3 regions of the Streptomyces sp. NPDC107550 genome follow, and region 3 is predicted to be linked to each of the others. Evidence: riboswitches for the same ligand, from Rfam matches in the RefSeq annotation. Region 3 holds a riboswitch; each other region holds the start of a gene.
The links. Region 3 has a riboswitch for cobalamin ahead of ACZ7LY_RS03480 (prenyltransferase/squalene oxidase repeat-containing protein). Riboswitches for the same ligand answer to the same signal wherever they lie in the genome.
Positions count from the first base shown of each region.

Region 1: it holds a riboswitch for cobalamin, as region 3 does, so the genes downstream of both, ACZ7LY_RS13840 (ABC transporter substrate-binding protein) here and ACZ7LY_RS03480 (prenyltransferase/squalene oxidase repeat-containing protein) in region 3, are expected to answer to the same signal.
Region 2: it holds a riboswitch for cobalamin, as region 3 does, so the genes downstream of both, ACZ7LY_RS26765 (cobalamin biosynthesis protein) here and ACZ7LY_RS03480 (prenyltransferase/squalene oxidase repeat-containing protein) in region 3, are expected to answer to the same signal.

Region 1 is NZ_JBVKBC010000008.1:70,081-80,123, reverse strand. Features, by position in the region: gene ACZ7LY_RS13870 (GreA/GreB family elongation factor) at 12-479, shown strand; gene ACZ7LY_RS13865 (DUF1345 domain-containing protein) at 520-1,140, shown strand; gene ACZ7LY_RS13860 (DUF5701 family protein) at 1,220-1,900, shown strand; gene ACZ7LY_RS13855 (restriction endonuclease) at 1,952-2,644, opposite strand; gene ACZ7LY_RS13850 (ABC transporter ATP-binding protein) at 2,867-3,658, opposite strand; gene ACZ7LY_RS13845 (FecCD family ABC transporter permease) at 3,655-4,698, opposite strand; gene ACZ7LY_RS13840 (ABC transporter substrate-binding protein) at 4,695-5,678, opposite strand; cobalamin riboswitch at 5,716-5,872, opposite strand; gene ACZ7LY_RS13835 (endo alpha-1,4 polygalactosaminidase) at 6,207-7,064, shown strand; gene ACZ7LY_RS13830 (hypothetical protein) at 7,258-9,036, opposite strand; gene ACZ7LY_RS13825 (hypothetical protein) at 9,347-9,583, shown strand; gene ACZ7LY_RS13820 (SDR family oxidoreductase) at 9,701-10,043, opposite strand, start outside.
Region 2 is NZ_JBVKBC010000026.1:20,747-30,789, forward strand. Features, by position in the region: gene ACZ7LY_RS26745 (cobyrinate a,c-diamide synthase) at 1-842, opposite strand, end outside; gene cobO (cob(I)yrinic acid a,c-diamide adenosyltransferase) at 836-1,444, opposite strand; gene ACZ7LY_RS26755 (magnesium chelatase subunit D family protein) at 1,444-3,627, opposite strand; gene ACZ7LY_RS26760 (cobyric acid synthase) at 3,692-5,251, opposite strand; gene ACZ7LY_RS26765 (cobalamin biosynthesis protein) at 5,248-6,207, opposite strand; cobalamin riboswitch at 6,244-6,365, opposite strand; gene ACZ7LY_RS26770 (hypothetical protein) at 6,529-6,750, opposite strand; gene ACZ7LY_RS26775 (inorganic phosphate transporter) at 6,767-8,038, opposite strand; gene ACZ7LY_RS26780 (lysozyme) at 8,267-9,016, opposite strand; gene ACZ7LY_RS26785 (class II aldolase/adducin family protein) at 9,153-9,884, shown strand.
Region 3 is NZ_JBVKBC010000002.1:137,955-147,997, forward strand. Features, by position in the region: gene ACZ7LY_RS03465 (helix-turn-helix domain-containing protein) at 1-4, shown strand, start outside; gene ACZ7LY_RS03470 (hypothetical protein) at 112-372, shown strand; gene ACZ7LY_RS03475 (flotillin family protein) at 386-1,534, shown strand; adenosylcobalamin-variant (AdoCbl-variant) riboswitch at 1,804-1,875, shown strand; gene ACZ7LY_RS03480 (prenyltransferase/squalene oxidase repeat-containing protein) at 1,980-3,203, shown strand; gene ACZ7LY_RS03485 (SCO2322 family protein) at 3,200-3,874, shown strand; gene ACZ7LY_RS03490 (energy-coupling factor transporter transmembrane component T) at 3,879-5,027, shown strand; gene ACZ7LY_RS03495 (ABC transporter ATP-binding protein) at 5,024-6,637, shown strand; gene ACZ7LY_RS03500 (ECF transporter S component) at 6,634-7,473, shown strand; gene ACZ7LY_RS03505 (aggregation-promoting factor C-terminal-like domain-containing protein) at 7,772-8,176, shown strand; gene ACZ7LY_RS03510 (alpha/beta hydrolase family protein) at 8,290-9,579, opposite strand; gene ACZ7LY_RS03515 (steroid 3-ketoacyl-CoA thiolase) at 9,749-10,043, opposite strand, start outside.

The DNA.
Region 1 (10,043 bases), on a different contig from region 3:
GAGAAGATCCCATGGTCGAGCAGCCGGCCCAACCGATCAGCCCCGCGACCCGCACAGCGCTGGAGCGGGAACTCGCCGGCCTGCGCGACGAACGCGCGAAGGTCGCCGCCACCCTGCGTGACTCCGACTACGAGGGCGACCGCGCCGACCAGGCCGACGAATTGCAGCGGTCCGACGACCTCCGGCACCTGGACGCCCGTATCGACGAGATCACGCTGCGTCTGGCGGAGGCCGACAAGGCGCCCGCACCGCCGACGGACGTGGTCGGCGTCGGCAGCACGGTCGTGGTGCGCTTCGGCGACGGCACCACGCGTACCGTCCGCATCGGTGAGGTCGCGGAGCCGCTCGACGGGTCGGAGGTCACGGCGGACAGTCCGCTCGGCCGGGAACTGCTCGGCCGCGGCCCGGGCGAGGAGGTCACGTACGAGACCCCGGAGGGTCCGGCGCGGGCCACCGTCGTGGACATCCGCCGCGGTTGACCGCCGCCGCGCCGTGACGTCCCGTACCGACCCCCGGCGGCTGCTGACGGCCGTCCCCCGCCTCGCCTGTTCGGCCGTCCTGGGCGTCGTGGCCGGGATGGGGGTCGCGGTGCCCACGGGCCCGGCGATGGGCGTACTCGCGGGGATCGCCACGACCCTGACGCTGTTCGTCGTCGCGGGGTGGCTGGTCCTGTGGCCGATGGACGCGGAGACCACCCGGCGCAACATCGGACGCGAGGAGTTCCGCCCGGTCCTCGAAGAGACGGTCGTCGTCGGGGCGGCTGTCGGCGGGCTCGGTGCCATCGCCCTGCTGCTCGTGGTCGCCAGATCGAGCCTGAGCAGCGCCGGGGCCGCGACAGCGCTGTGTGGCGTGTTCATGGCCTGGGCGGCGCTGCATCTGATGTACGCCGCCCGTTACGCGTACCTGTACTACGCGCAGCCGAAGGGTGGGATCGACTTCAACTCGCCGGAGGCGCCCCGCTACAGCGACTTCCTGTACTTCAGCTACAACCTCGGCATGACCTATCAGGTCTCCGACACGAACGTGTCCACGTCCCGGCTGCGGGCCGTCGTGCTGCGCCACTGCCTGCTGTCCTACGTCTTCGGCACCGGCATCCTCGCCACGGCCATCAACCTCGTCGCGGGGATCGTGAGTTCATAAAAGTCGGCGCGGCGGGAACTTCCCGGGGTGGCACGGCGTTGCCCCGAGGCCCGTTCACGTTTCCACCCCTGGGAGTGTCGTGCCCGAAGCCTCGTCCGCACCTTCCACCGTTCTCCCCGCCTCCCCCGCCTTGAGCGCCCAGGCCGAGCGGCTCGTCGAGTTGGGCGTGCACCGCTCGGCAGGGCTGTCCGACAGTGACGTCCGTACGTTCGCGGCGGCCGCCGAAGCGTCCACGGGCGGCGAGAGCGCCCTGCTCGCCGTCCACCCCGACCGGGTTCCCGCCTCGGTCCTGGCCCCGCTCCTGCGCCGGGCCGGCAAGCCCGGCTTCGTCGTCACCGACATGACGGACGTCGACCTGTTCGCCCCGCTCGACTCGATCGACCTGCCCGACACCCCGCTCTACGTCCTCACCGGCGTCGACCGGGGCGACCACATGGCGAACTGGAGCCCCGACGAGGCCCTGACCACCCTCACCTCACAAGGGCGTACGCCCCTGCTGCTCACCGAGGGCATCCTCTGGGCGATCCAGCAGCCCGACGTCCTGGAGCGGAACCGCTGCTTCATGACGATCGGCTCCCGGCTGCGCAAGACCGGCGGCGCGCTCGACGCCCGTACACCGGCGGTCTGGATCAGCAACGGCACCGGACGCGACGGCCGCGAACGCCGCGACGCGCCGAAGGTCGGCTGGTGCTGGGCAGGCAACCGCCACACCTGGCTCGGCTTCGCCTCGGCCGCCGCCCGTCGAGGCCGCCAGGACTGAAATCCCGGGCCCCGCCCACCGGCCCGTAGCTCACGGTGATGTTTGCAATGGTCAGGCGGTGGGGCGTCCCCGCGCCCCACCGCCGCTGCGGCTGCGGCTGCTCCGCCCGCTGCCTCTGCCGTTCAGCGCGAGCAGGGTCTCCAGGTGCGCGCCCCTGACCCAGGAACCGAGCAGGTCGCGGTGCAGGGCCACGATGTCCTGGCGCAGCGCGAGGCCGAGAGCGGCTTTCGTGAAGGCGTGGCAGGTGGTGACGAACACTGCGACGTCGGCGCCGTGTTCGGGGCGGGCGGTGCCCACGAACTTCTGCATGTCGTGCGAGGGCACGCTCCGGTGCGGTGCGTATTTCTTGCACTGGATCACCAGCTTGCGTCCGTCGGGCAGCCGGCCGACGACGTCCGCACCGAGGTCGCCGCTCTTCCCGCTGACGACGACCCGCGTGCACCCGTCGCGCCGGCAGAGATCGGCCACGTAGCTCTCGAACTCCCGCCATGACAGCGCGTCGACCTCGGCCATCGACAACTCGCGCGCCCGCGCCTCCTCCCGCGCCCGCCACACCCGGTCCCGCTCGACCGCAAGACGGTGCGCCCGCCAGAGCGCCCATCCGGCACCGCCCATCGCCGCCGCGCCGGCCACGACCACCAGGACCGGCCACACCGCCGACCAGTGCCCCGCCATCCAGAGCACTGCGGCCGCCGCCACCGCACTCCCCCAGCCCAGCAGTTGCCGACGAGTCCGCTTCTTCATACGCCCGCCCCTACGGCGTGCCGCCATCGCTCCCCCGCTTCTACCCGTCACAGACCGCACCGCAGGCTTCCTGTGTAGCCGGGCCGTGGTGGGTGTGAGGGCGGGATGCCGGTGAATGGCATGAAGCTGTCGGAGCTGTCCGAAACGCAGACAGGGGAGGCACGGCGCTCGGCTCTCCGCGCGAGGAGGTCCGCGCCCGGAGTCCGCCGCCGCCCCGCCGCACTATCCCGCCACCACCTCCGGCGGTACGAACACGATGTGCGGGGCGCCCGTTGTCGGGTGGGGGGAGATGTGCGCGTCCACTCCGTACACGCGCCGCAGCAGGTCCCGGGTGAGGACCTCCGACGGCGGGCCTCCCGCTACGGCTTCGCCCGCGTCGAGGACGTACAGGCGGTCGCAGTACGCGGCGGCCAGATTGAGGTCGTGGAGGACGACGAGCACTGTCACCGGGAGGGAGCGGAGGAGGCCGAGGAGTTCCAGCTGGTGCCGGATGTCGAGGTGGTTGGTGGGTTCGTCGAGGGCGAGCAGCCCCGGGTCCTGGACGAGGGCGCGGGCGACGAGGACGCGCTGGCGCTCGCCGCCGGACAGTTCCTCGAAGGGCCGCGCGGCGAAGTCGCCCGCGCCGACCCGGCCGAGTGCCTCGGCGACGAGCCGCCGGTCGTCCTCGGTGTCGGGCTCCCAGAACCTCTTGTGGGGGCTGCGCCCCATGGCGACGACTTCCGCGACGGTGAGCCCGAACGTCCCGGTGGCGTCCTGCGGGACGACGGCGACGCGCCGGGCGCGTTCCTTCACGCCGAGGCGGGCCGCGTCGGCGCCGTCGAGGCGGACGGTGCCGGCGGTGGACCGCAGGGTGCCGTAGACGCAGCGCAGGAAGGTCGTCTTGCCGCTGCCGTTGGGGCCGACGAGGCCCACGGTCTCGCCGGGCCGCGCGTCGAGGTCGACGCCGTGGACGAGGCGGGCGCCGGAGGCGGTGGTGTGGCCGAGGCCGCGCACGGTGAGGGCGGCGGGTCTCACGCGGTGACTCCTTCGGGGCGGGCGTGGCGGCGCAGCAGCCACAGGAAGTACGGGCCGCCGGTGAGCGCGGTGACGACACCGACGGGGATCTCCTGGGGCGCGGCGACGGTACGGGAGATCAGGTCGGCCAGGAGCAGGAACGCGGCGCCCCCGAGCGCGGCGACGGGCAGCAGCCTGCGATGGGCGGCGCCGGTGACCATGCGGGCGGCGTGCGGAACCATCAGGCCGACGAAGCCGATGGCGCCGCTGTAGGCGACGAGCACGCCTACGACGAGCGAGGTCAGCACGAAGACGGCGGCGCGGAAGCGGTGCGTGTCGAGGCCGAGGACGCGGGCGCCCTCCTCCCCCGCGAGCAGCAGGTCGAGGGGGCGGGCCAGCGCGAGCAGGACGAGGGTGCCCGCGCCCAGGACGACGGTGGGCAGCAGGAGTTGGTCCCAGCGGGCGCCGCCGAGCCCGCCGAGCGTCCAGAACATGACGGCGCGGACGTGTTCGGCGCGGGCGGACAGGACGAGTACGAGGCTGGTGAAAGCCGACAGTACGTACTGCACGGCGACCCCGGCGAGGACGAGCCGTCCCGCGGTCATGGTGCCGCCGCGCCGGGCGAGGGCGTACACGACGACGAGGGCGCCCATCGAGCCGAGGAACGCGGCGACGGGCAGCGCCACGCTGGTCGCCGCGCCCGCGCCGACGCCGAGCGCGATGACGAGGACGGCGCCGCAGGAGGCCCCGGAGGACGCGCCGAGCAGATAGGGGTCGGCGAGCGGGTTGCGGACGACGGCTTGCAGGACCGTTCCGGCGACGGCGAGTCCGGCGCCGACGACGACGGCGAGGACGACGCGCGGCAGTCGCACGTCCCACACGATGGAGGCGAACGCGCCGCTGTCCTCGCCGCCGAGGAGGATGCCGAGGAGGATGCCGAGGACGCGGCCGGGCGGGATGCGGACGGATCCGAAGGCGAGCCCCGCGAGCGCCGCCGCGCACAGGGCGGCGGCGAGCGCGGTCACGAGCAGCGGGAACGCGGTCCGGGTGCGGGCGCTCACTTCGCGCCGGGGTGGAGCTGGTCCGCGAGGTCCGCGACGGCGTCGGCGGCGCGGACGCCGAGGACGGCCGAGGACAGCGGCAGCACCGCGAACCGCTTGTGGCGGACGGCGGGGACGTCCGCGAGCGCGGGGTCGTCCAACAGGCGCTTCTTCTTCGCGGCGACGGAGGTGCCGCCGTAGTCGTAGATGACGATGACGTCGGGCTTGCGGTCGATGACGCGCTCCCAGGAGACGTCGGCGAAGGACTTGTCGAGGTCGGCGAAGACGTTGCGGCCGCCGGCGCGGCGGATCAGGTCGTCGCCGAGCCCGGCGCCGCCCGCCGTGAACGCGCTGGACTCCCCCGAGTCGTAGACGAACACCGAGACGGGCCGGGCGCCCTTGAGGCGGCGGGCGACCGCGTCGAGCCGGCCGTCGATGCGGTCGATGAGGCGTTCGCCGCGCTCGCGCACCGCGAACGTGCGGGCGACCTGGCGTATCTCGGTGCGCAGGTCGCCGACGCCGACGTGACCGGCCGGGCAGTTCTCGCGGTTGAGCCGGGTGTGGATCCCCGCTTTCTCCAGGCTTTCGCGGTCGCGCCCTGAGCCCTTGTCGAAGGCGCTGGCGTAGCCGCCGTACACGAAGTCGGGGTCGGCGCCGAGGAGTTCCTCCTTGGAGGGGTACTCCTTGGCCAGCACAGGGATCTTCTCGTACGCCTTCTTGTACGCGGGCTCGATCCGGTCGTCGAGGTAGGCGGTGCCGGCCATGCGCTTCTGGAGACCGAGGGCGAGCATGACCTCGGTGGCGTGCTGGTTGAGGGTGACGGCGCGCCGGGGCGGCTCCTGGAAGGTGGTGCGCACACCGCAGTTGGTGACGGTGTACGGGAAACCGGGCGCCGCGCCCGCCTTCTTCGCGTCGCCGTGGGCGCCGGTGCCGCAGGCGGCGAGCGGCAGCAGGAGCAGGGACGTCAGGAGCGCGCGCGAGGCTGCGCCGATGCGGGGCATGCGGTGCCTTTCCGGGGGATGTCCTCGTCCCCTGGTCGGTGCGGAAAGGCGGCAGGTCAGTGTCTGGCTCCCGGGCGTCGCGTGCGGCGCGACGACCGGTCACAGTGGCGGGACCGCACCGGATTCGCACCGGTTTCCTGGCCCTGACCGCCTGGGTGGAGTGGTGACAGTGTGCCAGACGGGTGTTCGACCTTCGCGGGAGGTCCACACGGGAGGTCCACACGGGAGGTCCGCACGGGCGGGCACGCGGTCCCACGGGTGTGCGCGCGGGCATGAGGAAGCCCCGGCCGTGACGGGGGACCACGGCCGGGGCGGCTTGGGAGTGGGCACGGATGGCGGTCGCCTCTCGGCGGGGGGCTCCGCAGGGCTTCAGCCGAACGATCTTCCCTGCGGGCTATAGGTGAGGCCCGGGGACACTGTTCCATCCGTGTCCACGGTGGGTTCAACGGGCGGGGCCCCCTTGTTGTTCCCCGCCTTCCGGAAGCGGCCGGTGAGGTACGTCACGCCTGGCCGGGACCGTAGGCTGCGCTGGTGATCTTCGCTTCCGCCCGCCGTGTCCGCGCGGCGCTCGGCCTCGCCCTGGCCGCCGCCGTCCTGCTCGGCGGGTGCGCCGCGCCTTCCTCACCCACTTCCCCGTCCGCTTCCTCCTCCACGGACGGGCCGCCCCGGGTGCGGATGCCGGTGGCGGACGCGGACTTCGACTATCAGATCGGCGGCGCCTACCGCCCGCCCTCGGGTGTGCGCGCGCTCTCCCGCGACCGCACGGACCGTCCGGCGCCCGGCCTCTACAACGTCTGTTACGTCAATGCCTTCCAGGCGCAGCCGGACGCGCTCGGCTGGTGGCGGCGCACCCATCCGGACCTGCTGCTGCGCGACGGCAAGGGCGCGCTCGTCATCGACGAGGACTGGAACGAGGCGCTGCTCGACCTCTCGACGGCCGCCAAGCGGGAACGGCTGGCGCGGATCGTGGGGCGGTGGATCGACGGCTGCGCGGACGCCGGTTTCCAGGCGGTGGAGCCGGACAACCTGGACTCCTACCAGCGCTCCGACGGCCTGCTGCGGGCCGGGGACGCGGCGGCGTTCGCGCGGCTGCTGACCGCGCGGGCGCACGCGGCGGGGCTCGCGGCCGGGCAGAAGAACACGGCCGAACTGCTGCCCCGGCACTCCGCCATGGGCTTCGACTTCGCTGTCGCCGAGGAGTGCGCCCGCTACGACGAGTGCGGGGCGTACGCGGACACGTACGACGACCGCGTCTTCGTCATCGAGTACCGCGCGGCCGACTTCACGCGCGCGTGCCGCGCGTGGGGCCCGCGCCTGTCGATCGTGCTCCGGGACCGCGATGTGCGGCCGGCCGGGGCGGACGGGTATGTGCGGCGCGGGTGTTGAGCCCGAACCCGATGCCGAGGGCGCGTCTCGGCGCCTCCGCGCGGCCGACCGTCCAGCTCAGGGCGCCCGGTCGGGGTCGGTCGCGGGGCACACCTCGGCGGCTGAGCGCGGGCTCCCGATCAGCTCAGGACGCCCGGTCGGGGTCGGTCGCGGGGGGGCACACCTCGGCGGCGGCTGAGCACGGGGCGGGCGGTCAGCTCAGGGCGTCGAGGCGGCGGCGGACCGCTTCCAGGGCGCCCGGTCTGCGGCCCGGTACGCGTGCGCGCAGGGCGGTGAGCGCGGGGGCGTGCGCGCGGGCGCGGGCCGGGTCGGCGAGCTGCTCCCACTGGTGATGGGCGCGGTCCACGGCGGCCTCCACGTCCTCGTCGCCGGGTTCCTCGCCGCGCGACAGGCGGGCGTGGGCGACGGCGGCCCACAGTTCGAAGCTGCGGTCGGGCTCCCGCGCCAGACGGGCGAGGTCCGCCCGGACCTCCAGCCAGTGGATGGCCTGCGGCGACCCGGCGCCGTGGGTGCGCAGCGCCTCGCTCTCCCACAGCGCGGCGATGGCGGCGGCCTCCCCGTGCCGCCCGGCCTGCGCGGCGGCGAGCAGCGCCGGGTGCGGGTCGTCGGCGGCGGTGGCGGTGGCCTGCGGTGCGGGGGCGGCGCCGGGGGCGTGCGGCGCGGGCCGGGTCTCCTGCGGGGCCGAGGCGTCGTGCGCGGGCGCGTGCTCCGGTACGGGGATGGAGGGCGCCGGCGCCGAGCTCGTACGGGGTGCGGTAGGCGCTGGGGCCTGGGCCTGAGGTCGGGCGGGGGTGCTGGTCGGGCGGGGCGGGGCAGCGGGCGCCGGGGGTGTCGTCGGGGCGTGGCCCGCGTACGGCTTCCCGACGCCCGTACCCGTACCCGTACCGGTGCCGGTGTCGGCAGGCGTGCCGGGGGCCTGGGCGTCGGCGGGCTCCCCCGCACCCCCGTTGACCGGCACCGGGGCCGCCGCTGTGAACCCGGGCACCGTGGACGCGGCGGGCATCCCGGGGGCCGGTGACGTGGGAAACGCGGGGCGCGCGAGCCCGGCGGAGTGCCCCTCCTCCGCCTGACGCGAGAACCCCGCCCCCGGCGCCTGGGACACGGGCGCGGGCATGGGCGCAGGAGGCTCCCCCGCGCCCTGGCCGGAAACCGCCGCTTGACCGGGCAGCACAGCGGTCCCCGCCACTCCCACGGAGCCGGCGACCGGCACCGGAGCGGCGGAGACCGCCCCGGGCACCTGCTGCTCCCCGTACCCGACCGCAGGCACCTGCACCTCCCCGTACCCGCCCCCGGCATGGGCCCCCAACGGCGCCCCGAGGGCCAGGAACAGGGCGTCCGGCGCGCCCGAGCGAGCCGCGGCCGTCTCGTGCAGGCGGGGCTGGGCCGGGCGGTCGCCGGACCGCCAGATGTCCGCGTACGCCCGCAGATAGTCCGGCAGGGCGACCGTGCGGCGCGGCGGGGGCGGGGTGAGGCGCCCGAAGACGCGGACGCCGTGCCCGAGGCCGAGCCCGCCGGAGCGGACGTGGTCCCAGGCGGCGGTGTCGGTGACGAGGTCCAGGACGAGGGTGGTGGTGTCGGGGCGGCGCAGCGCGAGTTCGCCGGTGAGCCAGTGCCAGGGCAGCGCGGTGTAGCGCAGGGTGGAGGCGGTGCTGCGGGCGAGCCCGAAGTGCAGCAGGCGCTGGCGGTGGTCGAGGTGGAGCTGCCCGGTGACGTACAGGTGCAGCGGTCCGGGCTGCGCGGCGGCCGTGCGGATCCGGGTGAGGACGGTCTGCGGGTCGACCGGGTCGGCGAGTTCGACCACGCTCGCCGCCGGGGTGCCGGTGAGGGCGGACGGCGGCACGGCCGCGAGCGCGGGCAGGACGGACACCGCGTCGATGAGGCCGCCCTTGCCCTCGGGGGCCGCCGCCAGCAGCAGCGCGGTCCCCGGCTCGGTGGACTGTGCCTCGTTCTTGCCTTGCGCGTTGATCACCACGACAGCACCGTAACCGCAACCCGGCGCGCCCCGCGCCCCGCTTCCCCCACTCAACTGGCGCGACTACGGGCGGGTTTCAGCCCTTTTCTCACCTCGGGTTCCCCTGCCGCCGCAGGCCCCGTACCCGCGCCTCGGACGCCCATCCGGCCACGCCCGCCCGCGACTTGACTCCCACCGGGCGCGCCCGCCGGGAGTCCCGCGCGGATCACCCGGCGGATTCCGGCCACACAGCGAATCACGGCACCGCAGGCGGCCCCCGGTCGCCGCGCTGGAGGTGCGGTCGGGGCGCGCGGGGACGAAGCTGAGGGGCATGGACGGACTTGGCGGATATCCCCCTGTTGTCGTGCACGCCGCGCAGCCCGGCGGGCGGCGCGTGACGATCCGTGGCGAGGACGCGGGCCTCGCCACCTCGACGGCGGACGTCGTGGAGTTCCTGCGGCGCGCGGGACTGGAGGACGCGCCGCTGGACGACCCCGACCTGGTCGAGTGGCGGGGCGGCGGAAGCGCGATGTGGCCGGCGCGGATCGCCGACCCGGACGACCTGTGAGCACCGGGCCGGCCGGAGGGTGAGCGCCGAGCCGGACGGCCTGTGAGCGCCGAGCCGGGGGCATGGTGAGCCCCGGCCCGCACGACCGGTGACCGCCGCGCCCCGCCGCCGCGCGGGTCAGCGGTAGCCGGTCACGTCGGCCGGCTTTCCGGCCTCCTGCACCTCGACGAGGTAGCGCCAGGAGTCGGGGCGGCTCCCGTCGAGGTCGGTGAAGCCGTAGGTGTGGGCGAGGCCGCCGCTGGAGAGCGAGGTGCCGTTGAACCGGGCAACGTCCGGGTCGGCGGCGAGGGCGGCGACCGCGCGCCCGGTGTAACGCGGCGTCTCGGAGATGGCGAAGTGCGGCTCGCCGGCGAGCGCGTCACGCCAGTTCTCCTCACGGACGCCGAACGCGTCGAGCATGATCTCCGACCGCATCCAGCCGGGCGTCAGCGCGACGGCCGTGGCGCCGCGCGGGCCCAGC
Region 2 (10,043 bases), on a different contig from region 3:
GAGAACGTGAACGCGGGGCCGCCCGCCACGGCCACGACCGGCCGCCGCGCCCGCCCAGGACCCGGCCCCGCGTCCGTGCCCGGGTTCACGTCCGTGTCCGCGCCCGCGTCCGTCTCCGCGCTCCACGGCTCGGCCGCGAGCGGCGGCGCCGTGCGCGCGAGGGCCAGCAGCCCGTCCAGGTCGCACCCCTCCCGCACCATCCGCGCCGACGCCCGTACGGACTCCAGCGCGTCGGCGCTGCGCTCCGCGACCGGCACCAGGCCCAGGTGCCGGGACGGCGTCGCCACCTGCGGCGTGCGGCGCAGCGCCCCGAACACGGGCACGCCGACCTCCTCCAGCGCCTGCCGCAGCAGCTCCTCGTGCCGGTCCGAACCGACCTTGTTGAGGATCACGCCCGCGAGCCGCACCTGCGGGTCGAACGACGCGAAGCCGTGCACGAGCGCCGCCACCGAACGCGACTGCGACGACGCGTCCACCACCAGCACCACCGGCGCCTTCAGGAGCTTCGCCACATGCGCCGTCGACGCGAACTCGCCGCCGCCCGACGCGCCGTCGAACAGGCCCATCACGCCTTCCACGACGGCCAGTTCACAGCCCCGGGCGCCATGCGCGAACAGCGGCGCGACCCGCTCGGGCCCGCACATGAACGCGTCCAGGTTCCGCCCAGGGCGGCCCGTGGCCAGCGCGTGATAGCCCGGGTCGATGTAGTCCGGGCCCACCTTGTGCGGCGACACGGCGAGCCCGCGCTCGGCGAACGCCGCCATCAGGCCCGTCGCCACCGTCGTCTTGCCCGAGCCGGACGCGGGCGCCGCGATGACCAGCCGGGGGACCTCGCCTACCACTCGATGCCCCGCTGGCCCTTCTGACCCGCGTCCATCGGGTGCTTCACCTTCGACATCTCCGTCACCAGATCGGCGAACTCCACCAGTTCGGCGGGGGCGTTGCGGCCGGTGATGACGACGTGCTGGGTGCCGGGCCGGTCGCGCAGCACCTCCACGACCTCGTGCACGTCGATCCAGCCCCAGTGCAGCGGATAGGCGAACTCGTCGAGCACGTACAGCTTGTACGTCTGCGCCGCCAGGTCGCGCTTGACCTGCTCCCAGCCCTCGCGGGCCTTCTCCTCGTTGTCCGTGTTGTCGCCGTGCAGGCCGCGCTGGACCCAGGACCAGCCCTCGCCCATCTTGTGCCAGGCGACCGTGCCGCCCTCGCCGGAGGCGCCGAGCACCTTGAGCGCGTTCTCCTCGCCGACCTTCCACTTCGCCGACTTGACGAACTGGAACACCCCGATCGGCCAGCCCTGGTTCCAGGCCCGCAGCGCGAGCCCGAACGCCGCCGTCGACTTCCCCTTGCCGATGCCCGTGTGCACGAACACCAGCGGCCTGTTGCGGCGCTGACGCGTCGTCAGCCCGTCGTCGGGCACCACACTCGGCTGTCCCTGCGGCATTACGCGGCCCTCCTGTTGCTGCGGTCGGTTCCCTGTACGTCCTTGACGAGCCCGGCGATGGCGTCCGCCCGCAGCTCCTCCAGCGTGACGGCCGGCCCGCCGAGCCGCTCCGCGAGCCGCGCGGCGAGCCCGAGCCGCACCATGCCGCTCTCGCAGTCCACGACCACCGACGCCGTGCCCTCGCCCGCGTGCAGCCCCGCCGCCCGCTCCGCGAGCCGCACCGGCTCCGGGCCGCCCGTCGCCCGGCCGTCGGTGACGACCACCATCAGCGGGCGGCGCGCCGGGTCGCGCAGCCGCTCCACGCGCAGCACGTCGTGCGCCTTCAGCAGCCCGGCCGCCAGCGGTGTGCGCCCGCCGGTCGGCAGCGACTCCAGGCGGGCCGCCGCCGCGTCCACGCTGGAGGTCGGCGGCAGCGCCACCTCCGCGCCCACGCCCCGGAACGTCACCAGGCCCACCTTGTCGCGCCGCTGATAGGCGTCGAGCAGCAACGACAGCACCGCGCCCTTCACCGCGCCCATCCGGCGCCGCGCCGCCATCGAGCCCGAGGCGTCCACGACGAACAACACGAGGTTGCCCTCGCGGCCCTCGCGCGTCGCCTGCCGCAGATCGTCGCGGCGCACCACGAGCCCCGGCCCGCTGCGCCCGCGCGCCCGCTGATGCGGCGCCGCCGCCTGCACGGTCGCCGCCAGATGCAGCTTCGTCAGCGGCCCGCGCGGGCGCGTCGAGCCCGTCGTGCGGCCGTGCTCGGTGCGGGCCCGCGAGCGCCGCCCGGCCGCGCCCTCGCCGAGCCCCGGCACGCTCAGCGTCTTCGTACGGAACGGCTCGCCCGCGCCCACGGCCTGCTGCTCGCGGCCCGCTCCCGCCGGGGCGCCGGCCGGGGCCTCCTCAGGCGCCTCGCCGGGGGCGTCCGGGGCGTCCGGTGCCTGCTCCTGCTCCCGGTCCTGCTCCTGGGGGCGGTCGGCCGCCGTCCCGTCGTCGGGGCCCGCGCCCTGCGGGGGGACACCGCCTCCGCCGCCGTCCGGGCCGCCGCCGTCCGGGCCGCCGTCGTCCGTGCCGTCGTCGGGGCCGTCCGTGCCGTCGTCGTCGCCGGGGCCGCCCTCGGGCTCGGGCGTGGGCGGCTCGGGGTCGGGCTCCGGGTCGTCGTCGGGCGCGAACTCCTCCAGCGTCTCGTCCAGCTTGTCCTCGTCGAGCCCCGGCGCGTCGAACGGGTTGCGGCGCCTGCGGTGGGGCAGCGCGAGCAGCGCCGCCTGCCGCACGTCCGCCGACTCGACCTCCCCGCGACCTGCCCAGGCCGCGAGCGCGGTCGCCGTACGCGCCATCACGATGTCCGCCCGCATGCCGTCCACCTCGAACGCCGCGCAGGTCGCCGCGATCTGGAGCAGCGCCGCGTCCCCGAGCACCACCTCGGGCAGCAACTCCCGTGCCGCGACGATGCGTTCCCGCAGGGCGCGCTCCTCGTCGGCCCAGCGCGCGGCGAACGCGGCCGGGTCGTTCTCGAACGCGAGGCGCCTGCGCACCACTTCGACCCGCTCGCGGGGCTCGCGCGACGCGGCGACCTCGACCGTGAGCCCGAACCGGTCCAGCAACTGCGGCCGCAGCTCGCCCTCTTCGGGGTTCATCGTGCCCACGAGCAGGAACCGCGCCGCGTGCCGCACGGACACGCCCTCCCGCTCGACGTGCGAGGCGCCCATCGCCGCCGCGTCCAGCAGATGGTCGATGAGATGGTCCGAGAGCAGGTTCACCTCGTCCACGTACAGGACGCCCCGGTGCGCGGCGGCCAGCAGACCCGGCTCGAACGCCTTGACGCCCTCCGCGAGCGCCTTCTCGATGTCCAGCGAGCCGACGAGCCGGTCCTCGGACGCGCCGACCGGCAACTCGACCATCCGCGCGGCCCGTTCGGTGCCCTCAGCGCCCTCAGCGCCCCCCGCGTCCCCGGGGTCCGTGTGCGGGCCGTCCGGGCACCCCGGGTCGGGGTCGGCCGGGTCGCAGGAGAAGCGGCAGCCGGCCACCACGGGCACCGGCGGCAGCAGCGCGGCGAGCGCCCGTACGGCGGTGGACTTGGCGGTGCCCTTCTCGCCGCGCACGAGGACCCCGCCGACCGCCGGAGACACGGCGTTGAGCAGCAGGGCGAGCCGCAGGTCGTCCTGGCCGACGAGCGCGGTGAACGGATACAGGCTGGGCATCAGCTGTCACCTTCCGGTGGGGGGAACGGGGCACAGGGCAGGGGGAGTCGGGGTCCGGCGGCGCTCACCCGGGCGCCCCCGGCGGCACGAACGGCAGCCCCTCGGGAGCGCCCCGCTCGATCAGCCGCCACAGCGCGTCGGTGTCCGCGTGCTCGGCGATCAGATCACCGAGCAGATCGAGCTGCTCCTCGCGCAGCGCCGCGAACGACGTGTCCGGCGCGGGCGTGAACCGCCGCCCGGCCGCCGCCGCCACCCGGCGCAGGAACGCCCGCCGGAAGCCGTCCGACTCCAGCGAACCGTGCCAGTGCGTGCCCCACACCGCCCCCACCCGGCACCCGTCCAGGAACGGCTCTCCGCCGAGCACGTCGGCGACGCCGTGATGGATCTCGTACCCCTCGACGTGCTCCCCGAGGGCCTCCCCGGCCGGCCGGGCGAGCGTCTTCTCGCGCGCGAACGTGACCCGCACGGGCAGCGCCCCGAGCCCGGCGACCGCCCCGGCCCGCGACTCGACGTCGTCCTCGACGTGCTCCCCGAGCACCTGGAACCCGCCGCAGATCCCCAGCACCGGCCGCCCCTCGGCGACCCGCCGCGCGAGGGCGTCCGCGAGTCCGCGCTCCCGCAGCCACGCGAGGGCCCGTACGGTGCCGCGCGTGCCCGGCACCACCACGAGGTCCGCGTCGGCCAGCTCCTCGGGCCGGTCCACGAATCGGACGACGACGCCCGGCTCGGCGGCCAGCGCGTCCACGTCCGTGAAGTTCGACATCAGCGGCACCGCGCACACCGCGACCCGCAGCACGTCCTCGCCGACCGGCGGCGCCACGACCGACTCGCGCACCGCGCCGCGCAGGGAGACCCGCAGGCCGTCCTCCTCGTCGATGCCGAGCCCGTGCCGGTAGGGCAGCACCCCGTACGTGGGCCGCCCGGTGAGGTCCTTGAGCATGTCGAGGCCCGGTTCGAGCAGGCTCACGTCACCGCGGAACTTGTTGACCAGATACCCGGCGACCAGCTCCTGGTCCGCGCGGGCGAGCAGCGCCGTCGTACCGAAGAACGACGCGAAGACACCGCCCCGGTCGATGTCCCCGACGACCAGGACCGGCAGCCGGGCGGCTCGCGCGACGCCCATGTTCACGATGTCGGTGCGGCGCAGGTTGATCTCGGCCGGGGAGCCGGCGCCCTCGCAGATCACGGCGTCATGACTGCCCCGCAGCTCCTCCAGGCATCCCACGACCGTGTCGAGCAGCGCTTCCTGCCGCCCGCCGCGCAGCCCGGCCCCGGCCCCCGGTCCTTCGGGCCCGCCGAAGAAGCCGCGGGCGCTCAGCTCACCGACCGGCTTGCCCAGCAGGACGACCTGGCTGCTGCGGTCGCTGCCCGGCTTGAGCAGCACGGGGTTCATCAGCGCGCTCGGCTCGACGCGCGCGGCCTGCGCCTGCATGGCCTGCGCCCGCCCGATCTCGGCGCCCTCTCGCGTCACGAACGAGTTCAGGGACATGTTCTGCCCCTTGAACGGCGCCACTTTCACGCCCTGGCGCGCCAGCCAGCGGCAGATCCCGGCCGTCACCACGCTCTTGCCCGCGTCCGACGTCGTCCCGGCGACCAGCAGGCCGCCCCCGCGCTTGCCGCTCATCGCCGGCCCGCCCACAGCATCCGCACGCCCACACACACTCCCAGTGCCAGTACCGACACGCGGCGCGAGAGCCGCACCGCCCGTTCCACATCGCCCACCCGGACCGCGCGGCCCGGCGCGTTGAGCACGGGCCGGTGCTCGACCCGCCCGCCGTACGCGAGGGTGCCGCCGAGCCGGACCCCGAGCGCGCCCGCGAACGCGGCCTCCACGACCCCGGCGTTCGGGCTCGGATGCCGCTTCGCGTCGGCGCGCCAGGCCCCCAGCGCCGCCGTGGGCCGCCCGCCGGCCAGGACCGCGAGCACCCCCGTCAGGCGGGCGCCGGGCCAGCCGGCGACGTCGTCGAGACGGGCGGCGGCCCAGCCGAACCTGCGGTACCGGGGCGACTTGTGCCCCACCATCGCGTCCAGGGTGTTCACCGCGCGGAACGCGAGCAGCCCCGGCACCCCGCCGACCGCGCCCCACACCAGCGCGCCGACCACGGCGTCGGAGGTGTTCTCGGCGACGGACTCCACGACTCCGCGCGCGATGCCGTCCGCGTCCAGGTGCTCGGGATCGCGCCCGCACAGCCGGGGCAGCAGCTCCCGCGCGAGTTCCACGTCCCCGGCCTCCAGGGCGGAGCCCACGGCCCGCGCCTCCCGGCCCAGCGAGGTGCCGCCGAGGACGGCCCAGGTGGCGGCGGCGGTCAGCGCGGCGGTGGCGGCGGGGGAGCGGCGCAGGGCGCGGGCGGCGAGGCTGCCCGCGGTCGCGGCGGTGCCCACGCAGAGCGCGGTGTGCAGGGCGCCCCGGCCGCGGTCGTCGCGCCACAGCAGGCGCTCGGCGGCGGACGCGGCCCGGCCGAACGCGGCGACGGGATGCGCCCGGCGCGGATCGCCCAGGAGGAAGTCGACGAGAAGGCCGGCGGCGGTGCCGTACGCGTACGCGCGCTCGGCCCGCCGGACGCCGCGCGGGGCGAACATGGCGGTAGTTGTCCTCACTCAGGGTGTCCACGCCCTGGTTCGACGAGAACGGCGGCGAGAGTTCCTGGCTCACCCCCGGCGAAGGGGGCTGACAGTGGCGGGACCGCGCCGGATTCGCACCGGCTTCCTCTACTGCTGCCGTCAATGGCGGGGGAAGTCCATCACGCCCCGCGAAGGGCAGTCAACTCGCGGTTGACCAGTGGGACCTTCGTCATACGGGGACGGCGCCGCGACGCCCGTACGGCGGTGGCGGACACGGCGAGGGGCGGGGTACGGGACATGCGCGTCCCGTACCCCGCCCCTTTCCGAGCCGGATGCCGGTCAGGCCACGATGAGGAAGATCCCGTAGCCGACGGCGGCCGCGCACAGCGCGAAACAGAGGTACGCGCCGGAGGCGACGGCCGCGGCCGAGCCCCCCTCGCGCGCCGCGCTCTCCCGCTTGGAGAGCCCGACGATGCCGAGCGTGAACAGGCCCACCAGGGCCACCGTGACCACGAGGCTGACGCCGAAGACGGAGCCGAGGGCCGCCCAGTCGATCTTCATAGCTGGTCCTGCTTCCTTACAGCGTGGCGCCGGCGGGGCGCGGCGGGTCGGCGACGGCCGCCGGGGCGGCGGCTGCCGCGGCGGGCAGGTCCTCGGCGAGGAGCGCGCCGGCCGGCGGGGGAGTGACGGCGGCGATGGCCGTGGTCACGACGCCCGCGGGCTCGGCCGCCGGGGTGTCCGCGCCGATCGTGTCGTCGGTGACGTTGGTGTGGTCGATGGAGTCGCGGCGCGAGAGCTTCCAGATGATCCCGGAGCCGGCCACGAGCAGCGCGGCGGTCAGGCCGATGCCCCACGGGCCCTGCTTGGTGAGGAACTCGGCGCCCGCGCCGACCAGACCGGCCGCCGGCAGGGTCAGGCCCCACGCGACGAACATCCGGGTGGCGGTCGACCAGCGGACGACACCGCCCTTGCGGCCGAGGCCCGAGCCCATCACGGCGCCGGAGCAGACCTGCGTCGTGGAGAGCGAGAAGCCGATGTGCGAGGAGGCGAGGATCGCCGTCGCGGCACTGGTCTGCGCGGCGAAGCCCTGCTGCGGGGCGAGGTCGGTGAGGCCCTTGCCCATGGTGCGGATGATCCGCCAGCCGCCCAGGTACGTGCCGAGCGCGATGGCGAGGCCCGCCGAGACGATGACCCACAGCGGCGGGTCGGCGTCGGGGGCGAGGACGCCGCCGGTGATCAGGGCGAGCGTGATGATGCCCATCGTCTTCTGCGCGTCGTTGGTGCCGTGCGCGAGGGAGACGAGGCCGGCCGAGGCGATCTGCCCGGCGCGGTAGCCCTTGGCCGTGGCCTTCTGGTCGGTCTTCTTGCTGATCCGGTAGGTCAGGCGCGTGGCGAGCATCGCGGCGAGGCCGGCGACGATCGGCGCGGCGACCGCGGGGAGGAGGACCTTGGTGACGACCGTGCCGCCGTTGACCGAGGACCAGCCCATCGACATGACCGCGGCGCCGATGAGGCCGCCGAACAGGGCGTGCGAGGAACTGGACGGCAGGCCCACGAGCCAGGTCAGCAGGTTCCAGAGGATGGCGCCGACGAGCGCCGCGAAGATGACCTCGGTCTTGAGCCCGTCCTCGTTGATGATGCCGCCGGAGATGGTCTTCGCCACCTCGACGGAGAGGAAGGCCCCGAGGAGGTTCAGCACGGCGGACATGGCCACCGCCGTCTTCGGCTTGAGAGCGCCAGTCGAGATGGTCGTCGCCATCGCGTTGGCGGTGTCGTGGAAACCGTTGGTGAAATCAAAGACCAGCGCGGTAACGATCACGATCGCAAGGAGCAGCGTGATGTGTTCCATTTACCCAGGCTTCGGTTGGACGTCAGTGGCAGGTTGAACGTAGGCAAGCCGGGTGAACGGAAGATGAACTGGGACGGGCGTCCCGGTGACCCGAAGCGGAGGGCCGCCGCCCGGCAGTGCCCGGGGCGGCGGCCCGCGTTCCGTTCGCACCCTCCCCAGGATGGGTCCGGAACCCGTCCACGGGCCCGGAATCCCAGGCTCCGCGGTGCGTGCGGGACGGGTTCCCGATCAGCCGCGCGCAAACCGCCGCAACTGCTCCTGGCTCCCGTTGAAGAGATTCTGATCACCCGGGAGACGGCCCTTGTTCGCGTACTGCCAGAACGTCCAGTACGCCCAGCCGGCCGGCATCGGCCCCGCGTTCCGTCCGTAGTGGGCGAGCCACAGCGCGTGATTCGCGGCGAACGCCCGGCTGCCGCCGGTGCACCGCGCCCACCAGCGGGCGTTGGTGTAGATCACCGGACGGCGGCCCGTCAGGTACTTGACCTCGTTGCTGAAGGACTTGATCCACGACACGAGTTTGCCTTTGCTCATGCCGTAACACTTCTTCGGGCCGTACGGGTTGTACTCGATGTCCAGCGCGGGCGGCAGCGTCCACCCGTCCCGCGCCCAGGCGCCGCCGTTGCGCACGAAGTACGCGGCCTGCCGGGCGCCGGAGGACCTGTTCGGCAGGGCGAAGTGGTACGCGCCGCGGATGATCCCCGCGTTGCGGGCGCCGTTGTACTGGCGCCGGAAGTAGGGGTTCTTGTAGGTCGTGGACTCCGTCGCCTTCACATACACAAAGCGTGCGCCTTTGCGGTGCGCGTGGCGCCAGTCCACATTCTTCTGATGCGAGGAGACGTCGTGCCCCCGGGGCCCCGGGGCCGCCGCCGCGTGCGCGGGCAGCGCCGTGAGCGCGGTGGTGCCGAGCGTGAGCGCGGCCGCGGAGGTCACCGCCGCGACGCGGGCGCGGTGGCGGGACGTTTTCTGTACACAAGCCATGTTTCCCCCGGGCGGTGACGTACGTGGCGAATCACCCTGAGGCTAGGGGCGCGAATCGCTTTGTCCGGTCATCACACGCCGCCCGTGTCGCACCCCCACCCGTGTGGCGGGCCGCGTCCGGGGAAAAATGCCCGCCATGACGGATCCGACGCAGGACCACAGCGGGCAAGGCGGCGGCCACGCCGGGGATGCGGAACGGGCCGGGCCGGCCGGGCCGGAGGATCTGGCGCGGGCCTGGGACGAGCTGGTCGCCACCGCGCGGCGCAGCGTCGCCGACGGCCTCGTCGTCGGCACCTCGGGCAACGTCTCCGTACGTGTCGGCGAGGGCATCGTCCTCGTCACCCCGAGCGGCGTCCCCTACGACCGGCTCGGGCCGCGCGACATCGTCGCCGTCGACCTCGACGGGCGGCAGCAGGCCGGCGCCCTCGCCCCCACGAGTGAGCTGCCGCTCCATCTGGCCGTGTACCGCGGTACCGGGGCGCGGGCCATCGTCCATACGCACGCGGTGCACGCGACGGCCGTCTCCACGCTCGTCGACGAGGTGCCGGCCATCCACTATCTGACCGCGCTGCTCGGGGGGCCTGTGCGGGTGGCGCCCTACGCGACGTACGGGACGGAGGAGCTGGCGGGGGCGGCTGTCGCTGCGCTGGCGGGGCGGTCCGGGTGCCTGCTCCGTAATCACGGCACGCTGACGTACGGGGATTCTCTTCACGCCGCTTATGACCGCAGCGTGCAGCTGGAGTGGATGTGCCGGGTGTGGCTGGCGGCGCGGTCCGTGCCCGGGCTCACCCCGACGATCCTCACGGAATCACAACTCCGCGACGCCACGACCCGCCTCCGCACCTACCCGGGATCCACCCCAGGGTGACCCCCTGGGGAGTCCATCGGCTGAGGCCGCTTGCAGTGAACGTTTCGCGCAGTTCCCCGCGCCCCTGGGTCGTACTTCGTCCGCGGGTGGGTGGGGCTTCTCGCGCAGTTCCCCGCGCCCCTGGAGGGGCGACTGCGTCGCCACCTCTATCGGGGGAGG
Region 3 (10,043 bases):
CTGACCGGTAGCCGCTCTTTGCCGTGTGTGGATGGTCGGGGGGTGGGGGCGGGCGTAGGGTCTGGGCTCTCAGGAGCTCATGGAGCTGGAACGACAAGGGGGACGCCGCCGGTGGCGCCGGACGAGGCTGTGGTCGGGTGTACGGGGAGACTGGTCGTCGCCACACGTGGGGTGGACGGCCCGGGCGAGGTCCTGGTGCGGGTGCGGGGCGGTACGGAGACGTTTCTGGCGTACTCCGATGAGCCGCTGGAGCGGGGTGCGGGCGTGCTCGTGACCGAGTCGCTCGGCAGCCGCCGCGTCCAGGTCATCGCCTGGCACGATCCTCTGCTCGACCCGCCGGCCGGTTCCGGTGACGGTGGCGGCGTCGGCTAAGGAGACGTCAAGGATGTTCGGATATCGCGTTCCCGCGCCCGACGAGGCGATGCTGATCTCGGGTGGCAGGCGGGGACTTGGGGGAGCGCCGTTCCGTGTCGTCACCGGGCACGGGAAGTTCGTCCTGCCCATCTTCCGCAAGACCCGGTTCCTGTCGCTGGCGATGATGGAGGCCGAGGTCGTCGAGAAGTGCGTGACCCGGCAGGGCATCGCGCTGACCGTGCGGGCCGTCATCGCGTTCAAGGTCGGCAACGACCACGAGTCCATCGTCAACGCCGGTCAGCGCTTCCTCTCCGACCAGGAGCAGATGTCCGTGCTCACCGGGCGGATCTTCGCCGGGCACCTGCGGTCCATCATCGGCTCGATGACCGTCGAGGAGATCGTCACCGAGCGGCAGAAGCTGGCGACCGAGGTCCTCGACACGTCCAAGGCCGAGATGGCGAAGATCGGGCTGCACGTCGACTCGCTCCAGATCCAGTCCATCGACGACGGCGACACCGGGTACATCGAGGCGATGTCGCGTCCGCACAAGGCCAACATCCAGCGGGCCGCGCAGGTCGCGCAGGCCGCGGCCACGCAGGCGTCCGCGGAGGCGGAGCAGGCGGCGGCGCGCAAGCAGGCGGAGTTCGCGCGGCAGACGGCCATCGTGCGGGCCGAGTACGACGCCGAGGTGGACCGGGCCAAGGCGAAGGCGGAGCAGGCGGGGCCGTTGGCGCTGGCGCACGCGCAGCAGGAGGTGCTGGAGGCGCAGACCGAGCTGGCGCTCAAGCAGGCGGAGTTGCGGGAGAAGCAGCTCATCGCGGAGGTCGTGAAGCCGGCGCAGGCCGATGCGGAGCGCATCCGCGTGTTGGCGCTTGCGGAGGCTGAGCGGATGAAGATCCAGGCGGAGGCGGCGGCGTCGTACGACCGGGTCGCGCTGGACCGGATGGTGATCGATCAGTTGCCGCAGATCGTGAAGGAGGCGGCCGGGGGGTTGGCCGGGGCGAATGTCAATGTCTTGAACGGGGCGGATGGGCTCGGGGAGATCGCGGCGGGGCTTGTCGGGCAGGGGCTGACGATTCTCGACTCCGTCCGCAAGAATCTCGGGTCTCCGGCGTCCGCCGAGGTCGAGCGGTTTGGGGGTACCCCGGGCAGGAACGACGGCCCCGTCGACATCGGGTGACCCCACGCCTTTGATCGGGCGGGTGTGAGGCGCGGGCCCGTCGAGACCGGCCCCCGAGCCCTTTACGGGGCTGGCCTCAGCGCCAACACCCAGCCTCTCCGGCGATTGAGGAGCGGGGGCTGGGGCAGCGCCCCAGAGTGCCGGGTGCGTCGTGGCTGAGCGCGCAGTTCCCCGCGCCCCTTACGGGGCTGATCTCAGCGTCCACCCTCAGCGGCAGCGCGCCCGCGATCGCTCCTCCCGGCGAGGGTAGAGTAGGGGGGTCGTTATCAGGGCGACGGTGGGGAAGCCGGTGGGATTCCGGCGCTGACCCGCAACCGTAGAGCCGGACTGCCACCCCGCCCCGAGATCGGCTCAGGACCGTCGAGGCATACGGAGCCGGAGCCGCCCGGTGCCGAGAAGGCCCGTGCCGCCCGGCCCCCCCGCAGGGAGAGGCACCCGCCGCACCATGAACATTCGCCGCAGCGCCGCGCTCGTCGCCGCGACCGTCGCGATCGGCACCGCCGGCGCGCAGGCCGCGGTCGCGGACACCGCCTCCCCCTCCCCCAAGGTCGTCGTCCCCTCGGGCCTGTACGGCAGCACGGACCCCACGTACGACGGCGTGTGGCGCCAGTCGCTGGCGTTCGTCGCGCAGCACACGGCGGGCGTGCGCCCGGCGGCGAAGGCCGTGGACTGGCTGGCGGGGCAGCAGTGCGAGAACGGCGGCTTCGCCGCGTTCCGCGCGGAGCCCGGCCGGGCCTGCGACGCGAAGACCCCGCTGGACAGCAACAGCACGGCCGCCGCCGTTCAGGCGCTGGTCGCGGTCGGCGGCCGGGACGGCGAGGTCGCCAAGGGCGTCGACTGGCTGAAGAAGAACCAGAACGGCGACGGCGGCTGGGGCTACAACCCGGGCGGCGCGAGCGACGCGAACTCCACGTCCGTGGTGATCGGCGCCCTCGCCGCCGCCGGTGAGAAGCCGGCCGCCGTGAAGTCGGGCCCCGGCAAGAGCCCGTACGACGCGCTGGCGAAGCTCGCGCTCGGCTGCGACAAGGGCAAGGACGGCGGCGCGTTCGCCTACCAGCCCGACAAGAAGGGCAAGCTCGCCCCGAACGCGGACGCGAGCGCGGCCGGTGTCCTCGGCGCGCTCGGCGCCGGGTTCGCCCCCGGCAAGGGCGACACCCCGGACGCGTACACCTGCGAGGACGGCACGAGCCCGGCGGACCTCGCGCACAACGGCGCGGTCTACCTGCAGAACCAGCTCTCCACGCACCTGTACCTGAAGTCGCAGCTCGCGGGCGCCGCCGACCAGCCGGACTACGGCAACACGGCGGACGCGGTGACGGCGGTGGCCGCCGCCGAGGGCATCAAGTACACGAAGGACCCGTACGCCTGGCTGGAGAAGAACGCGGGCGGCTGGGCGGCGAAGTCGGGCCCGGCCGCGTACGCGCAGTTGATCTTCGCCGCGCACGCCACGGGCAACGACCCGCGTGACTTCGGCGGCAAGGACCTCGTGAGCGCGCTGAACAAGACGGGCCCCGAGCCCGCGTCGGCGAAGTCGGCGAGCGGCGACAAGAGCGAGCAGAAGAAGGACGACGGCGGCGGCCTCGGCTCGTGGTGGATCGTCGCCGTGATGTTCATCGCGGCCGTCGGTGTCGGCTTCCTGCTCAGCGGCCGGAAGAAGAAGGGGCTGTGACGCGCGGGCGGACGGCCGGGCTGGTCCTCGCCCTGCTCGGCGCGCTGCTCGCGCTGACGGTGGCCCCGGCGCAGGCGGCCGGGTACCGGTACTGGTCGTTCTGGGAGCGGGACGGCGGCGCGTGGACGTACGCGTCGACGGGCCCCTCGCAGACGCGGCCGGACGACGGCGCGGTGCAGGGCTTCCGGTTCGCGGTGAGCGCCGACTCCAAGGACGCGACGCGCCCGCGCGGCCCGAGCGCGTTCGGGTCGATATGCGCGCACACCCCGGCCGAGGACGGCAAGAAGCGGGTGGCGCTGGTCGTCGACTTCGGTACGGCCGCCGACGCCCCGGACGGCGAGACGCCGCCGAAGGAGCGGACGGCGTGCGCGGTGGTGGGCGAGGACGCGACGAGCGCGGACGCGCTCGCGGCGGTCGCAGGGCCGCTGCGCTACGACTCCAGCGCGCTGCTGTGCGCGATCTCCGGCTATCCGCGTACGGGCTGCGGCGAGCAGGTGAGCGGCGGCAAGGCCACCGGGGACCAGGGCAAGGACGGGGGGCAGGCGTCCGCGTCGTCTTCCTCGTCCTCGTCCGGTGCGGGCGGGCCCTCGCTCGGTGTGGTCGCCGGGGTCGCCGTCGTCGCCGTGCTCGGTGTCGGCGCGATCTGGCAGGCGCGCCGCCGTCGCGGCTGATCCCGTGTCCGGTCGTACGCTGCGGGCCCCGCGGGCCCACCGCGCCAACGCGCTGCACCCGGGCGCCTGGTGGATCTGGGCGCTGGGCCTCGGCACGGCGGCGTCCCGTACGACGAATCCGCTGCTGCTCGCGCTGCTGATCGGTGTGGCCGGCTATGTGGTGACGGCGCGCCGCACGGAGGCGCCGTGGGCGCGTTCGTACACGGCGTTCGTGAAGCTCGGCCTGCTCGTGGTGGGGCTGCGGCTGGTGTTCGCGGCGCTGCTCGGCTCGCCGATCCCGGGTCAGCACGTGCTGGTGACGCTGCCGGAGGTGCCGTTGCCGCAGTGGGCGCAGGGGGTGCGGATCGGCGGCGCGGTGACGCTTGAGGGGCTGGTGTTCGCGCTGTACGACGGGTTGAAGCTGGCGACGCTGTTGATCTGTGTCGGCGCGGCGAACGCGCTGGCGTCCCCGTCGCGGCTGCTGAAGTCGCTGCCCGGCGCGCTGTACGAGGCCGGGGTGGCGGTGGTGGTGGCGATGACGTTCGCGCCGAACCTGATCGCGGACGTGCGCAGGCTGCGGGCGGCGCGGCGGCTGCGCGGGCGCCCCGACAGCGGTCTGCGGGGGCTCGCGCAGGTGGGTCTTCCGGTGCTCGAGGGCGCGCTGGAGCGTTCGGTGGCGCTGGCGGCGGCGATGGACGCGCGCGGCTACGGGCGGACGGCGCGGGTGCCGGCGGCGGTGCGGCGGGCGACGGCGGTTCTCACACTGGGCGGCCTGATCGGGGTGTGCGCCGGTACGTACGGGCTGCTCGCCGCGTCCGGCGCCGGGTACGGGCTGCCGCTGCTGCTCGCCGGGGTGGCGGCCGCGCTGGCGGGCCTGTGGCTGGGCGGGCGCCGCTCGGTGCGCACCCGGTACCGGCCGGACCGCTGGGGCCTGCGGGCGTGGCTGGTCGCGGCGTCGGGGGCGGTGGCGGCGGCCGGGATGATCCTCGCCGGGGCCTGGGACCCGGCCGCGTTGCAGCCGCCGGTGGTGCCGCTCGCGGCGCCCGCGCTGCCGCTGTGGCCGGCGCTCGGGGTGCTGGTGGGGCTGGTTCCGGCGTTCGTCGCGCCGGCCCCCGAACCGGTGGGCGGCGCGGACCGCGTGCCCGTGGACGAGCCGACGGAGGCGCTGTCATGATCCGCTTCGAGAACGTCTCGGTGACGTACGACGAGGCGCCGGGCCCGAGCGTGCGGGGTATCGACCTGCATGTCCCGGAGGGCGAGCTGGTGCTGCTGGCCGGCCCTTCGGGGGTCGGCAAGTCGACTTTGCTGGGCGCGGTGAGCGGTCTGGTGCCGCATTTCACGGGCGGGACGCTGGCGGGCCGGGTGACGGTCGCGGGCCGTGACACGCGTACGCACAAGCCGCGTGAGCTGGCGGACGTGGTGGGCACGGTCGGCCAGGACCCGCTGGCGCATTTCGTGACGGACACCGTCGAGGACGAACTCGCGTACGGGATGGAGTCGCTGGGGCTGCCCGCGCCCGTGATGCGGCGGCGGGTGGAGGAGACGCTTGATCTGCTGGGCCTCGCGGAGCTGCGGGACCGGCCGATCGGGACGCTGTCGGGCGGTCAGCAGCAGCGGGTGGCGATCGGCTCGGTACTGACCACGCATCCGAAGGTACTGGTCCTCGACGAGCCGACGTCGGCGCTCGACCCGGCCGCCGCCGAGGAGGTCCTGTCGGTGCTCCAGCGGCTGGTGCACGACCTGGGCACGACGGTCCTGATGGCGGAACACCGGCTTGAGCGGGTGGTGCAGTACGCGGATCAGGTGGCGCTGCTGCCGGGTCCCGGGCTGCCGCTGGTGGTGGGCGATCCGGCGGCGGTGATGGCGAAGTCGCCGGTGTTCCCGCCGGTGGTGGGGCTCGGGCGGCTCGCGGGCTGGAGCCCGTTGCCGCTGACGGTGCGGGACGCGCGCCGGGCGGCGGGCGGGCTGCGCGAGCGGCTCGCGGGGCGGGAGCCGGAGCGCCCGGAGGGACCTGAGGCGCCCGCCGGGCGGCCGGGGGCGGCGCTGGTGCGCGGGCTCGGGGTGCGGCGGGGCCGGGTGGAGGCGCTGCGGCACGTGGACCTGGCGGTGGCGCCCGGCGAGATCGTGGCGCTGATGGGCCGCAACGGCGCGGGCAAGTCGACGCTGCTGTCGTCGCTGGTGGGGCTGGTGAAGCCGACGGCGGGCTCGGTGAGCGTGGCCGGGGTCGTGCCGCACCGGGTGAAGCCGAGGGAGCTGATCCGCAAGGTGGGGCTCGTGCCGCAGGAGCCGCGTGACCTGCTGTGCGCGGACACGGTCGCGGCGGAGTGCCGGGCCGCCGACCGGGACGCGGACGCGGCGCCGGGGACGTGCCGGGCGCTGCTGGACGAGCTGCTGCCGGGGATCGCGGACGGGACGCATCCCCGGGATCTGTCGGAGGGGCAGCGGCTGACGCTGGCGCTGGCGATCGTGCTGGCGGCGGCGCCTCCCCTGCTGCTGCTCGACGAGCCGACGCGGGGTCTCGACTACGCGGCGAAGGCCCGGCTGGTGCGGATCCTGCGGGGGCTCTCGGCGGCCGGGCACGCGGTGCTGATGGCGACGCACGACGTGGAGCTGGCGGCGGAGCTGACGCACCGGGTGGCGATCCTCGCGGACGGGGAGATCGTGGCGGACGGGCCGACGGCGCAGATCGTGACGTCGTCGCCGGCGTTCGCGCCGCAGGTGGCGAAGATCCTCGCGCCGCAGCGCTGGCTGACGGTGTCCGAGGTGGAGAGGGCGCTGACGTGAGCGGGACGGTGACCGGGGAGCGGGCCGGCCGGCAGGTGCGGGCGGTGCGGCTCGGCCCGAAGTCGGTGGTGGCGCTGGCGCTGGTGAGCGCGGTCGGCGTGGTCGGCATCGGCTGGCCGCTGATCACGGGCCCGGGTTCGCAGGTGAACGCGCACGCGCAGGACGCGCCGTGGCTGTTCGCGGGGCTGCTGGTGCTGCTTGTGGCGGTGGTCGCGGCGACGATCTCGGAGTCGGGCCTCGGGCCGAAGGCGGTCGCCATGCTCGGCGTCCTCGCGGCGGCGGGGGCGGCGCTGCGGCCGATCGGCGCGGGCACGGCGGGCATCGAGCCGATGTTCTTCCTGATGGTGCTGAGCGGGCGGGTGCTCGGCCCCGGGTTCGGGTTCGTGCTCGGGGCGCTGAGCATGTTCGCTTCGGCGCTGCTGACGGGCGGGGTCGGGCCGTGGATGCCGTTCCAGATGCTGTCGATGGGCTGGTTCACGATGGGCGCGGGGCTGCTGCCGGGCCCGCACCGGCTGCGGGGGGCGGCGGAGCGGCTGATGCTCGCGGCGTACGGGTTCCTGGCGGCGTTCGCCTACGGCACGATCATGAATCTGGCGGGCTGGCCGTTCATGAACGCGCTCGCGTCGTCGGTGGCGTACCAGCCGGACGCGGCGCTCCACGACAATCTGGCCCGGTTCCTCGCGTACTGCATGGCGACCTCGCTGGGCTGGGACCTGGGGCGGGCGGCTCTGACGGTGGTGCTGACGCTGACGCTGGGCGGGGCGGTCCTGAAGGCGCTGCGGAGGGCGACGCGGCGGGCCGCGTTCGAGGCCCAGGTCACATTCGAGGGGTCCTGAGGGGGCCGGGGAAGGGTCTCGGAGGGGGTCCGGCGGTGAGGCGCCCCACATGACGGGCGTCACGTACTACGCCCCCTCGTAGGGGCAATTTGTCCGACTTTATCCGCTCACACCCCTTCTGACCTGGGCGCTGAGACCCACTTCACAGCAGGGACAAAGCCCCCAAGTACGACCACAACTAGCAAAGGGGGTGTTTGCGGGACAGTCCGGATGTTTGTTTCTGTGGAGCACGTCGCCGGGCACCACGGCCTCCCGGTCGGGTCGGCGACTCCCCCGTACTCCACCGGAAGGTCCCTCTGTGTCCGCCTCGCTTCTCCGTCGCGCCGCCACCCCCAAGAAGGCCCTCGCCGGCGTCACTCTCGCCGCCGCCACCGCCGGACTGTTCTTCGCCTCGACGCCGGCCCAGGCCGCGCCCGTCTCCGCGAAGGCGATAGCGCAGAAGAAGATCTCGAACGCGGCCGAGTTCGCCTGCTTCGACAACATCGTCTCCCGTGAGAGCGGCTGGAACCCGCAGGCCACCAACGCCGCCTCCGGCGCCTACGGTCTGGTCCAGGCGCTGCCCGCCAACAAGATGGCCTCCGCCGGCGGCGACTGGAAGACCAACCCCGAGACCCAGATCAAGTGGGGCATCAACTACATGAACGAGCGCTACGGCAGCGCTTGTGGCGCGTGGGCCCACTGGCAGGCCAACGGCTGGTACTGAGCCGCCGCCACCCCGTCCCTTCCGCGTCAGGCGGCACCCGCTCCGGGTGCCGCCTGACGCGGTTCTCGCACGTCCGGGCACGTCCGGGCACGTCCGGGCCGCGCGGCCCGGGCTCAGGACAGCCGCGTGAACCAGCGCGTCACCTTCGGGGCGGCCTCCTTGAACGAGGCGAAGTGGTCGACGGGCCCCTGGTCGAGCACGGGGACGGGCTTGCCCCCGGCGGCCTTGATCCGCAGGGCACAACTGCGGGCGTTGCCGATCGGTACGTCCGTGTCGCCCGAGCCCGCGTACAGGCGCACCGGCACGTCCGGCTTCCAGTCGCAGGCGTGGTCGTTGGCGGCGAGGGCGGCCTTCAGGGCGCCGGTGGGGTGCCGCATCCAGGCGTAGAAGGCGGGGGTGAGCAGGTCGCGGGCGCTCGCGGGGAGGGCGGTGACGATGTCCTCCTCGGTGTGCTCGCCGTCGAAGAGACCCTCGACGCGGTCCGCGTACGGCTGCCGGAACGCTTCGGCGGGGTCGCGGTACAGGGGGTGCAGCCGGTTCTGCGCGACGAGGAAGTACGCGGTGTAGAACAGGCCGCTGGTGTCGTTGACGCGGCCGTCGAACAGGGCCGGGAGCTCCTGGCCGCTCAGGTCGTAGGGCCCGCTGACGGGGGCGAGGGCGCGCAGCCGCAGATGCGGGTCGGCGCCGTCGCGCAGGGCGTGGCCGAGGGCCATGGCGACCTGGCCGCCCTGGGAGAAGCCGGTGGCGTAGACGTCGCCGGTGAGGGGTCTGCCGAGGTCGCGGGCGGCGTGGCGGGCGGCGCGCAGCATGTCGAGGGAGGCGGTGACGGCGGACGCGGTGTCCATGTACGGGTGGGTGCCGGGCCCCTGGCCGAGGCCGAGGTAGTCGGGGGCGGCGACGGCCTTCCCGGCGGAGGCGTTCAGATAGGAGGGGACGCGGCCGAAGTCGTCGCCGACGGAGGGCGCGTAGGCGCGGTGGACCATGGTGCCGTGGGTGTCGGAGACGAGGTCGAGGCGGTGCGGGCCGCCGGTGGGCAGGGTGAGCAGGCCGGTGGCGCGGGTGGGCCGGCCGTGGGCGTCGAGGGTGGCGTAGGTGAGGCGGTAGGCGCGCAGGCCGTGGCGGACCTGGCCGGTGTCCATGGCGCGGGCGCCGAGCCAGGCGGTGACGCCGGCGCGGTCGAGGGCGGCGACGGGGGTGGCGGCGAGCAGGGTGCCGCGCGGGGCGGCGGGGCGGGCGGCGGCGGTGCCCGTGCGCGTGCCGGGGCCGTCGAGGGCGAGGGCGGCGGGGGCGGCGGCGCCGGCCGCGAGGAGCAGCGCGGCGGTCACGGCGAGGGAACGGCGGCGCCACGAACTGCCGTTGTCTGTACGGGAGTTGACGGCTGCGGGGTGCTGGGTGTCGGTCATGGCACGACCGTACGGGCGCCGCGTGGACGCCGGTATCCGAGCCGCCCCCGGGCCCGGGGTGGCGCTGGGTACACCCCGGGACTGCGGAATCCCCCACCACGCGTACGGCGCCGGGTCCCCCGCCACGCGTACGGCGCCGAGTCCCCACCGCCCCTCCCCTGCCAGGGAGTTACAGCCGCTGGATGATGGTGCCGGTGGCGAGGGCGCCGCCCGCGCACATGGTGATGAGCGCGAACTCCTTGTCGCGCCGCTCCAGTTCGTGCAGGGCGGTGGTGATGAGACGGGCGCCGGTCGCACCGACCGGGTGACCGAGGGCGATGGCGCCGCCGTTGACGTTGACCTTCTCCAGGTCCTGGTCGAAGACCTGCGTCCAGCTCAGGACGACGGAGGCGAACGCCTCGTTGATCTCGACGAGGTCGATGTCCTTGAGGGTCATGCCGGCCTTGCCGAGCACGGCGCGGGTC